2 regions of the Pseudoalteromonas sp. G5_S1_54_S4 genome follow, and region 2 is predicted to be linked to the other one. Evidence: riboswitches for the same ligand, from Rfam matches in the RefSeq annotation. Region 2 holds a riboswitch; the other holds the start of a gene.

Evidence for each region. A riboswitch is a leader RNA that binds a small molecule or an ion and turns the genes downstream of it on or off. The one in region 2 is predicted to bind cobalamin.
Region 1: it holds a riboswitch for cobalamin, as region 2 does, so the genes downstream of both, ACTRWE_RS02625 (ABC transporter ATP-binding protein) here and ACTRWE_RS04240 (TonB-dependent receptor domain-containing protein) in region 2, are expected to answer to the same signal.

Annotation. Positions count from the first base shown of each region.
Region 1 is NZ_JBQKUL010000004.1:3,133-9,133, forward strand. Features, by position in the region: gene ACTRWE_RS02615 (cobyric acid synthase) at 1-459, opposite strand, end outside; gene ACTRWE_RS02620 (FecCD family ABC transporter permease) at 459-1,469, opposite strand; gene ACTRWE_RS02625 (ABC transporter ATP-binding protein) at 1,471-2,283, opposite strand; cobalamin riboswitch at 2,358-2,495, opposite strand; gene ACTRWE_RS02630 (porin) at 2,545-3,477, opposite strand; gene ACTRWE_RS02635 (LysR family transcriptional regulator) at 3,641-4,510, opposite strand; gene ACTRWE_RS02640 (MaoP family protein) at 4,600-4,974, shown strand; gene ACTRWE_RS02645 (GGDEF domain-containing response regulator) at 5,060-6,001, shown strand, end outside.
Region 2 is NZ_JBQKUL010000006.1:78,151-84,151, reverse strand. Features, by position in the region: gene ACTRWE_RS04265 (TetR/AcrR family transcriptional regulator) at 1-350, shown strand, start outside; gene thiI (tRNA uracil 4-sulfurtransferase ThiI) at 451-1,908, shown strand; gene ACTRWE_RS04255 (ketopantoate reductase family protein) at 1,935-2,837, opposite strand; gene ACTRWE_RS04250 (VanZ family protein) at 2,830-3,180, opposite strand; gene ACTRWE_RS04245 (YajQ family cyclic di-GMP-binding protein) at 3,332-3,814, shown strand; cobalamin riboswitch at 4,095-4,260, shown strand; gene ACTRWE_RS04240 (TonB-dependent receptor domain-containing protein) at 4,298-6,001, shown strand, end outside.

The DNA of each region.
Region 1 (6,001 bases), on a different contig from region 2:
TTCGGCGTAGCCCATATTGGCGATATCGTTTGCGCGTAAGTTAATTTCAGCTGGGCTACCAGCCCCTTCAACCAACAATAAGTCAAAGCGTTTAGCTAAACGGTTATGCGAGGTTAATACCGCTTCCATAGCCACTTTTTTGTAGTCATGGTAAGAGTCGGCTTCCATATTACTAATAGCCCTACCATGAATAATAACTTGCGCGCCGGTATCACTATTGGGTTTGAGTAATATCGGGTTAAAGTCTATTTCAGGTGCAACTTTTGCCGCAACGGCTTGTAATGCTTGTGCTCTACCAATTTCACCGCCATCATGAGTTACGGCACTATTAAGCGCCATATTTTGCGGTTTAAACGGCGCAACATTAACACCTTGATTAGCAAACACTCTGCAAAGTGCTGCAACCAGGGTACTTTTACCCGCATCTGAGGTAGTGCCTTGTACCATTAGTGTTTTCATTATTGAACCACCAGCTGGCGCTTACGAAAATACAATATACTTAAAAAGAATAGACTGCCGATAGCCGCCGTGATCACCCCGATTGGCAACTCTTGATTACTTAATAGTGAGCGAGCAAGCACATCGACCCATACCATAAATATGCCCCCGACTAATCCGGTCATTAATAACCCAACACGGCTACCTTGAGAGATAAAAAAGCGCACTATGTGCGGCACCATTAAGCCAACAAAGCCAATTCCGCCACAGTTAGCAACCAATACGGCCGTGATCAACGAGCTTAAAATAAGCATTAAAATTCTAAAGCGATGCACCCTAACACCAAGCGTTGTCGCGCTTTCATCGCCTAACAACATCGCATTAAGCTGGCGCCTAAAACCCAACATGATTATTGTACATGCCATAATGACTAAGGCAGGTAACAGCAGCGACTGCCACTGTGCTCTAGCAAAACTACCTAAAGTCCAAAATAAAATAGCCGCGACTGCTTGTGGATCGCTCCAATAAAGTAACAAACTAGTAAAAGCACTAAATAAAAATGATAAGGCCACCCCTGCCAATAACATCGACTCAACTTGAGCGTTGCGCTGGCTACCTGCAATTAAAATTAATAACCCCATCGCAACTAAACTGCCGGTTAATGCCGCCCCAGATAGTGCAATACCCGCCCCAGCTCCTACCAAGGACATTAATATAACCACCCCTAATGAAGCACCAGACGAAATACCAAATAAATAAGGATCAGCTAAGGGATTACGGGTGACTGTTTGTAGTATTAAACCTGCAATCGCTAAGCCACTACCGGCTAAAAAAGCCAGCAAAGTACGTGGCATTCTTAATTCAATAATAATACGGCTGGTAAATGAAGCCTCGTTTGAAAAGGTTAAGCTTTGATATACATCTGCTAGCGACGTAGGTACCGCACCAAAACTCAGTGCAATAAATAAACTTAATAGTGCGCATAGTAGCGCAACGATTAATGCAACGGTATGGTTAGAAAAAACCGTCATATTATTGGTATCCATAATAATAAGTAATATGAGGAATAGCCTCACCCGAAGCTGCTGATTGAGGGTGAGTGCTCACTTGTGCACAAACGCCAAACACCTCATCCAGCATCTGCTCAGTGACCACTTTATTTGGCTTACCTGCATCAACAACTTTTCCATTTTTAATAACCACTAACTCATCACACATAGCAGCAGCTAAATTTAAGTCATGAAATGACGCAAATACCGTAATACCTAAAGATTTAGCCAGCTCCATCAGTTGAATTTGATATTTCACATCAAGGTGACTAGTTGGTTCATCCATAATAAGAAGTTGCGGTTGCTGCACAATAGCGCGGGCAATAAAGGCTCGTTGCTTTTCACCGCCAGATAGCGAATCAAATAATTGAGTACTATGAGATTCAAGCCCCACATGACTAATAGCCTGAGCTATTTTTTGTTTATCTGCTTGGGTGGTCGAGCTAAATAGCGTTTTATACGGGGTAAGCCCTAGAGCTACAACATCGAATAACGAGAGATTAAATTGCGACGGTGTTTCTTGTAGCACTACCGCAACTTGCTTGGCATAGTCTTCGCTTTTTAGCTGCCAAATATCGGTGTTATTAAATTTAACCTCTCCCGCTGACGGCTGATTAAATCGATACAAGCAACGCAGTAAACTCGATTTTCCCGCACCATTAGGACCAATTAAGCCAACAAACTTGCCACGCTCAATACTCAAATTAATATGCTCAAGGATTAAGGTGTTACCCACTCGCCAAGAGACATTATTAACGGTTAGAAGTGCAGTTTTTTTAGCGGTTTGAGTGTGCAAAAAATTATCCTAGGCAGGGAAAACCCACACTCAGTACCACAAGTACCAAAAAGAAAATGAGTTAACCCGCTCGTTATATGAAGTTTTAAGGCACTTGTATCTGACTTACAGTAAAACTGATTACAGTTACGGGTATAGTTGAGGAGTTTCACCTCATTCCAAATGCTTGGCTATTATGCGCAGATAAGTAAATAATTTAAAGCAAAAAAAACCGCACTCAACTGAGTGCGGTTAAAAGGGAGTGTTTTAACTAAGGTTTAGTTAAAACTTATATTCCATACCTAAACCTAGGTAATCTTGGTCAACATTGCTGTCCATATCAAAGCTTGAGTAAAAACCAAATACTTTAAGGTTTTTGTTTAGTTTATGGTCAACACCTACCGATATCGCGCTTTTATCATCGCTGTCATCAAAATCCATTGTTTGGTATTGCACTTTGAAAGTGTTGCTACCCATAAGGTAAGCTGCATTCACTAAGTAACCGTCAGCCTCAGCGCTGCCATCTACTTTTTCTTGTGTTTGGTACATTGCGCCAAGTCTAAAATCTTCAATTTTACCTTGAACTGTTGCACGCACTACATCGTAACCATTGACTTCGCTATCAGCAGCAATGGCAGCATATACTGCGCTCTTTTTAAGGCCTGCATCACCGTAAGTTAACGCCACTGAGTAGCCATTTTTGGCATCTACGTCGTCTTCTGCAATAAATGACGCTAATACTTTAAAACCTTCATATGAGTTTGAAGCATAAGATACTGAGTTACCTAAACGATTTTCACCTTTAAAGGTATTTTTTATATCACCTTCTTCAAGATCGTTGAAAAGATCTAGCTTCCCCTGCGCTTGCTTAAGCGCGGTATCATTTCGGCCTATCACAACCTGACCAAATCCGCCTTTAAAGCCCACATATTGATTACGCGCTGAAATATTGTCGTCATCACCTTTAGAATCGGCATCAGACACATCGACCTGAAATTCAAACTTATAAACCGCTTCTAAACCGTCTGAAATTTTTTCAGACCCTTTAAGTCCGAAACGAGATGCATTACTTTTAATTTCAGTAAACGATCCTTCACCATCGTCAGATGATTGAACGGTTACATTTGCTTTACCGTAAATATCTACCTCTGCAAGTGTATTAAAAGATAAACCACTAAGTAGGGCTAAGCATAAGCTCGATTTTGCAAATTTCATGTTATTTCCTCGATAATCACAAAAGACTAATTTTTAAAACAGCAGCAGTGTGTCACCACTAAATGACAAAAATATTACAAAGGACACATTTTTGTCTTTTTAAATTAATAAAACTGCATTAAATCTGAAATCAAAATAACATGTAAAATAAACTGCCTACCGACTACTTACTTTGTTTCAATAAACTCGGTGTCATTTGCGTTAACAAATTAACCAAGGTTTCTATCAGCTCTTTCTGTTCGTTATCTCTATGATAGGCAACAAATACATCTCTTGAGGTATTTTCTACCCCTTTTACATGAAAAAGTTCGCCTTTTTCTAAATGATCTTTAACTAATACCTGTGGAATAAACGCACTGCCGCCACATTGCAGTATTAAATCAAGCGCAATACGCCCTGTACTGGTTCTAAAATAAGGCGGTGTTTTACCGGTAAACTGACGCGCATGCCAAAGAGAAAACGTGGTTCCCCAATCAACATACACATATTGATTATCAAAAAAGTTATCACTGGTTGCCGTATCGTAACCACTCACCGGAATAATAGGCAGTTCACAAATACGTTCAACCACAAGTTCATCAACTTTAGGGGGATCAAACAAAATAGCTAAATCAAGCGTACGCTCCAACAATAAGCGAGTGCTTTCTTGTTGCGCTTTCACTTCTGCCACCAGCGATACACCAGGCATCGCCGATACAATATTTGTAATACCAAACTGTAAAAATGCATCCCAAATATTAGGCGTACCAGCTAAGCTAATTTGCTTATGCATATTATCTGCAAGTGCAACATCCACTTTGGCTCTTTGCATCCCAGTAATAATCATTTGCGCATGCGGTAACAAACGCTCACCTGGGGCCGTGAGTTGAATATTATTACGCTGACGAATAAATAAATTTACGCCTAAGCCCTGCTCTAGTTGGCGAATTCTAAAACTCACCGCAGACTGCGTTATGTATAGGTTTTCTGCCGCTTTACCAAAATGGCGAGTACGCACCACTTCAACAAATGTTTTTAATAAATCTATGTCCAATTTTTTATCCTCACGATAAAAATTTTTTGTTTAAAAAAATAGCGATTATGTCCCATACTCCAGCTAATAATTGGTATGAGGGTACAGCTATGAGCAATGATATTTCACTACTTCGTCAAGCATTCGTAAGTCAACGTCAATTTTATGATGACCAAAATTTTCCACGCGGATTTAGCCGCAGCGGACACTTTACCCTGTTAGAGGCAAGTATTTTAGAGCAGCATGGTGTTGTTTTAAAAAGCCTGTATAACAAAACAGTTGAGCCACAAAACGAACATCAGCAACAATTTGTAAATGCGGTTAGTGGCGCAATAGAGCCAAGTAACCCAATTGAACGAGCATGGGTTAAATATTTAAAGTTAACAACCTGCAAAACAAAATTCCATACATTATTTGGACGCTCAAAAATTTCAGGGCCAACACCAATAAGCCAAGATTATTATTCTGAGGCAGACAATCTATAAGTCACTACAATAGTTGCTTTTTGGCGTTTTAGCAGTTACAACTTGTATAAGCAAACACTTTTGCAAAATTTAAACAGGCTGCCACGTGACGCACAGAATACTTATTGTTGAAGACACCCCCACTATTGCGCGAGTGCAAAAGCATATCGCGCAAAAAATTGGCTATGAAGTTGATATTGCCCAGTCGCTGGCTGAGACTAAAGAGCTAATAAGTAAACATGCTTATTTTTGCGCAGTCGTTGATTTTATATTGCCTGATGCCCCGAAAGGGGAAGCGGTTCCCTGCACGATTGCAGCAGATATCCCTACCATTGTTATGACTGGCAATATCGATAATCAAACTCGCGACACCGTCGAAAAGTACCCTATTATTGATTACATTATCAAAGGCAATAAACAAGCTTACGAATATTTAGAAAAGCAGCTTTATCGCCTACCTCGCAATAAGCAAGTTAAAGTACTGGTTGTTGATGACTCAGCGTCTACACGCCAATATATTTGTAATTTATTAACGCGTCATAAATACCAAATATTACAAGCAGCCGATGGCCTAGAGGCACTTAAAGAGCTTGAAAATACCCCTGACATCTCTGTGATTATCATAGATAAAGAAATGCCTAATATGGGCGGTATTGAACTGTGTAATGAAATTAGGCGCATTTATAGTAATGAAGAAAAAGCCATTATTGGTATCTCAGGCGCTACATCGTCTAATTTGTCTGCCTTATTTTTAAAAAATGGGGCAAATGACTACTTGTATAAACCTTTTAATAGTGAAGAATTTTACTGCAGGTTAAGCCAAAACGTCGATATGCTAGAGCATATCGAAACTATAAAGCGCCAAGCCAATACTGACTATTTAACTAAACTCCCTAATCGCCGTTACTTTTTTGAAGAGGCTAATAAGTCATTAAAGCAGTTTAAAAAAGCAAAAGCACCAGCCATGTTAGCTATGCTTGATATTGACCATTTTAAAGCTATTAATGATACCTATGGCCATGATGCCGGAGATGAAGTTCTTAAAGGG
Region 2 (6,001 bases):
TTCTCGCTCGCGATAGTCATTTAAAACAGGGTTACATTGATTTTCAGCAGGAATTACTTGAGCAGGTACGTAACATCATTTTGGCCTTGCGGGATAGTGAAATTATTGCCATTGATGAACAAGATGCTATCGAACTTGCTCATACGCTAAAATTAACGGTTAGCTTTTGGACACCCTATATGAAAGCAAGAAGACTAAGTGGTGTACTGGTTGAGCAAGATATTTACCCTGGCATTGTAAAAGTACTGACTTTATTTAAGGCTTACAGTACAGAAAAAAGCGCAAATAAAATTAATCAGTTAAGAGACAAGTACGCACTTTTAGCAAATGCAGCCCCCCAGAATCCTTAAGCCTGTTGAGTTGGTTAGTTCCTAGGCGTTAAATTTTTTGCTATAATCCGCCGCGCCCAATGCCTGGGTGCGCGAATTCCCGCAGTCTAAGAGTTGAACTATGCTTAAATTTATCGTCAAACTTCACCCTGAAATAGCCATCAAAAGCCGTTCAGTCCGTAAACGCTTTACCAAAGTGTTAGAAAATAACATTAAAATTGTATTGCGTCGTGTTGACGAAAAAGTACAGGTACGTAATAACTGGGATAACATTTCAGTTGTAACAAAACTTGACGATGCTCAAACTCGCCTTGATTTTATCGACAGCTTACAACGTATACCTGGCATCGTGCAGTTTATTGAAGTGACCGAAACAGACTTTAAAACCCTTGATGACATCTATCAAAAAACCATTGAGCTAGTTGGTCACACTATTATTGGTAAAACCTTTTGTGTCCGTGCTAAGCGCATAGGTCAACATGATTTTACTTCAACTGAGCTAGAGCGTTACGTTGGTGGCGGGCTTAATCAACATGTTGAAGGGGCTCGAGTAAAGCTAAGCCGCCCAGAAGTAACGATTCGTTTAGAAATTAAAGACGAAAAAGCCTACATAGTGACGCAAACCCATTTAGGAATGGCGGGCTTTCCACTGCCAACACAAGACGATGTATTATCGCTTATGTCTGGTGGGTTTGATTCTGGCGTTGCCAGTTATCAAATGATCCGTAAAGGTGCTCGCACGCACTTTTTATTCTTTAATTTAGGTGGCGCTGCCCATGAAATTGGGGTTAAGCAAGCGAGCTACTATCTATGGAAACAATACAGCTCTACTCACAAAGTTAAGTTTATTACTGTTGATTTTGAACCGGTTGTTGCTGAAATCTTAGAAAACGTTGAGAACAGCCAAATGGGCGTTGTCCTTAAACGTATGATGATGCGAGCGGGTAGTGCCGTCGCTGAAAAACTAAATATTCAAGCATTGGTTACGGGTGAAAGTATAGGTCAGGTGTCTAGTCAAACCTTAGCTAACTTAAGTGTGATTGACCGCGTAACCGAGACGCTGATTTTACGCCCACTTATCCAACATGATAAGCAAGAAATCATCAATATAGCGCGCCAAATAGGCACTGCAGAAATGGCAGAGACGATGCCTGAATACTGCGGTGTGATCTCTAAAAAGCCGACAGTTAAAGCCAAAATTGAAGTAATTAAAGCAGAAGAAGAAAAGTTTGACTTTGATGTGTTAGATACCGTTATTGATAACGCCCGTGTTATGGATGTGCGCGATATCGATGTTGAAGCTAAGCAAGAGCTTAAAGAGGCAGAATCAGTTACAGAGTTACCTGAAGGAGCGGTTGTTGTTGATATTCGCTCACCTGAGGAAGAAGATGCCGCTCCGCTTGAAATTGATGGTATTGAAGTTATTCATTTACCGTTTTTCCGCTTAGCAACAAAGTTTGGTGATTTACCTAAAGATAAAGACTATTACTTATATTGCCAAAAAGGGGTAATGAGCCAGTTACAAGCGCTTATTCTTCACGAAGAAGGCTTTACCACTGTAAAAGTCTATCGTCGTTAATGGCTAAATATTTTAAAAGCGCGGATTTATTCCGCGCTTTTTTTTGCCAAAATTTTAGCAAGTAAGGCGTCATTATAAGGTGTTGCAATATGGTGCAGTTTTCCTTGCTCACTTATATAGCCACAAATCGCCATGATCTCTGTTTGTCTATTATGCAAAACGTCTTGATGCATAGATGAGTAATTCTCTGCGGTTAAACTCATTACCTTGTAGGCGCGCTCGAGAGCATCGATAAGCTTAATATTAAGTTTAAGCGCGGTCGCAATATGGCACGCCTCTGTTAATAAATTAATAATTGAGCTATTAAACTGTGGCGCACGCAACTGGCCATTTTTTATATTGTACAGAGCGGTTAATGGATTTATTGCAATATTAACCAGTAGCTTTTCAAACCGTAGTTGTTCAATATTGTTACTGACAATTAACTGTGGAATGGTGTGTAATTGCTCACTAAGCTGTTGAATATTTTGAATAGCTAGTTGATTACAGCCCCCTAATACACTTTGCCCGTTTCCGGTATGCTGCACAATATTAGGGTTTGACTTAAATCCAGCTATGCTGGTGGTTAAAAAGTACAACGACTGCTGCTTTGTTAGTTGTTCATTTAATTGTTCAACATTACCCATGCCATTATGACTCAGTATAATATGGGTATTATTGCCTAGATAAGGTTTTACTTGAGCATAGGCTTGTTGCACTGCAAACGCTTTTACCGTGAATAAAACAATATCAAATTCAGGAGTTTGAGATAACTGCTCTTGTGAGATAAAAGTGGCGTTAATTTTTTCAGACGCAGCGTTACTGTGGCTGTAAAAGCGAGTATTAACTGTGCCTTTTCGAGTAAGTATATATATAGCGTGATGCTTGGCTAAAAAATGGCTAAATAACAAGCCAATAGCGCCATCACCTACAACAAGTATGTTAGCCATAATGCTTCTTTTTACGCAGTGTTAACAGGGCTTTAGCTAAAAAGTAGCTCGCTGCACCAATAAAATCGGCAACAAAATCGGCCAGTGATGCTTGTCTGTAAGGAAGGCTATCTTGCATAATCTCTATTGCCGCACCGTAACCAGCGAGTAATAGTATTTGTGCATATAATGGGAGTTTAAACGCTTTATCCATAATAATGGCAAGTAAAAAGAAGATACCAAAATGCGCTGCTTTATCAACATGCGGAAATAAGTTTGCCGCGCCCTTTACCTCTTTAGCAAATAAGAAGGTAAACGCAACAATACTAATTAAAAAAATTGCTTGGTAAACACGCCTTGTCACGAAAATTCCTAAAATCGTATAAAAAAGAAGCCTCAGTATATCAAACTAATTTAGTATCGCACCTGAACAAAATGCAGAAAAATGTAAAGATTTATCATTTTAACGTTATAATTGCGGCATAAAATTAAGATTAGATAGTTAGGAGAACGCTATGCCTTCATTTGATATTGTATCTGAAGTAGAAATGAACGAAGCAAAAAATGCGGTTGATAACGCCAACCGTGAACTAGAAACGCGATTTGACTTTAGAGGCGTTGATGCATCAATAGAGCTAAACGATAAAACAATTAAATTAAAAGCTGAAGCAGATGCTCAGGTAATGCAGTTATTTGATATTTTAGCGAGTAAAATCTCTAAACGTGGGATGGATGTTGCAAGCTTAGAGCTACAAGATATTTCTCGTGCGGGCAAAAATGTTTTTCGTAACGTTGCACTTAAACAGGGTATCGAAAAAGACATGGCTAAAAAAGTAGTAAAAGCCATCAAAGACTCTAAAGTAAAAGTACAAGCGGCCATTCAAGGTGAAGAAGTTCGCGTAACAGGTAAAAAGCGTGATGACTTACAAGCGGCTATGCAAGTTGTACGCACTGCTGATTTAGGTCAACCATTTCAGTTTAAAAACTTCCGCGATTAATTTATTGTTTCGAGCTAGGCACTATAGGCGCTGAGCTCAAAGCAACATGTATTTAGCCAAACACGTTATATTGTTTGGCTATTTATTTTTGGATCTATGATAATTATCGAACTCCGAACTCCGAACTCCGAACTCCGAACTCCGAACTCCGAACTCCGAACTCCGAACTCCGAACCCCGAACCCCGTATCCTGAATCTTGAACCTTTGGATTTGTAGATGTTTAGACGTCCGTTGACTTTTTTTAGTAAACAGATAACAATAGCAGTCTATTTTCAAGGTGCTTACTAAACACTTCAATGGTGTGATTTTTTTAGTAGGATAATCGGGAAGTTGGTGCGTTTTCATTGATGAAGTCAATCCCAACACTGCCCCCGCAACGGTAAAGTTATGCTGTATTAAATTATGGTAACTGAGTCCGGAGACCGGCCTTGATTTAATCTTACTTACTAACATCTTTGCGGTGGGCAAAGATAGGGGACATGATGTTAAATAAAACCGCACTGGGTGTGGCCATTTCGGCTGTACTCTCTATTTCTGTATCTGCTGCAGAACAAACCATTGAAAAAATAACCGTTACTGCGAATAAATTTGAACAACCTATAAATGATGTATTAGCAAGTGTTGCAGTTATCGAGCGCGCTGATATTGAAAAAGCGAATTACCGAGATTTACCAGCAATATTAAATACCATAGCTGGGATAGATATTGTTCGTAATGGTGGGTTAGGTCAAAAGGCAGATATATTTGTTCGCGGGGCCAGCGCTAAATATACCTTAGTATTGGTTGATGGCGTAAGAGTGAGCGATGCAAGTTCAGGTAGTGTATCGCTGACGAATATTCCAGTTAACAGTATCGAGCGTGTTGAGCTTATTAAAGGGGCAAGAGCTGCTATTTATGGCTCTGATGCGGTAGCCGGAGTAATTAATATTATCACCCGTAAAGCCTCAAATAACTCGCTTTCGGCTACTTTAGGCAGCCATAGCTACAGTAATTATCAGCTTGCTGGTGGGCTTGTAAAAGAGGCGCTTAGCTTTAATTATAATTTAGGCTACGAAGAGACAGATGGTTTTGATGTTACTGGCAAAGATCCAGCGGCTGAGTACACAAAAGATCATGATGATGATGGCTACAAAAATAAAAACATTGGCTTTAATTTAGCTTATGAGCTTGCTGAACTAGGCCAATTGAGCCTGCAATCTCAGTATAGTGAAGGCGAAGCACAATATGATAATGCATGGGGTAACGATGCCTACGACTTTGAAAATTACACCGCTAAGCTAGGCTGGAACAAAGCCTCAGATATATATAGCCAAAGTACTTCGGTGAGCGTTTCGCAAGAAGAAAATACCCAAACAGGTACCGATGTGCAGCAAGTGTATAGCACAGAGCGTGTTGAGTTTGAATATCGAGGGCTTTATACCCTTACTGAAGAACTTGAACTATCGGGTGGCTTTAATTATTTATCTGAGGATTTATCAAACTCGTCAGCAACGTCATCAGAAGAAAAACGCGATAATAAGGCGTTGTTTATAGGCGCGTTTTATAGCCATAACAAATGGTTAGCAAATGCGGTTGTTAGAACCGATGATTATGACTTCCATGGCCGTGCAAACACTTACAGTACAGGACTTGGTTACAAAGCAAATAACTATGTAACACTACGTTTAAATCACGGTACTGCATTTAGAGCTCCTTCGTTAATTAATGCGTTTGTGACTAACAGCCCGTACTATTTACCAAACAATAATATTAAACCTGAAGAAGCCTTAAATAATGAGCTTGGTATAACTTTAGAAACCCAATGGGGCCGTTATGATATTGCTATTTTCGATAACCGTATCAATAATTTGATTAGTAATAATTATGATGCAGACTCAGGTAAATATATTGCAACTAACATAGATAAAGTATCTATGCAGGGGATAGAATTATCGGCTGAGTTTTCAGCGTTAGGCTTTGAACACTCTGTTAATGTTAGTTTTTTAGATGCTACAGATGAAAAGACGAATACAGATTTACCACGCAGGCCTTCAGAGTCGTTTAATTATCAACTCGCTAAGTCATGGGGCGATTTTGATGCTAGTTTAGATATGCAGTATCGCTCATCGCGTCCATCAATTGCGTATTATGATTCTGAACTCGCTGACTATACGGTATTTAATTTAGCAGCCAATTACCAGTTGCTC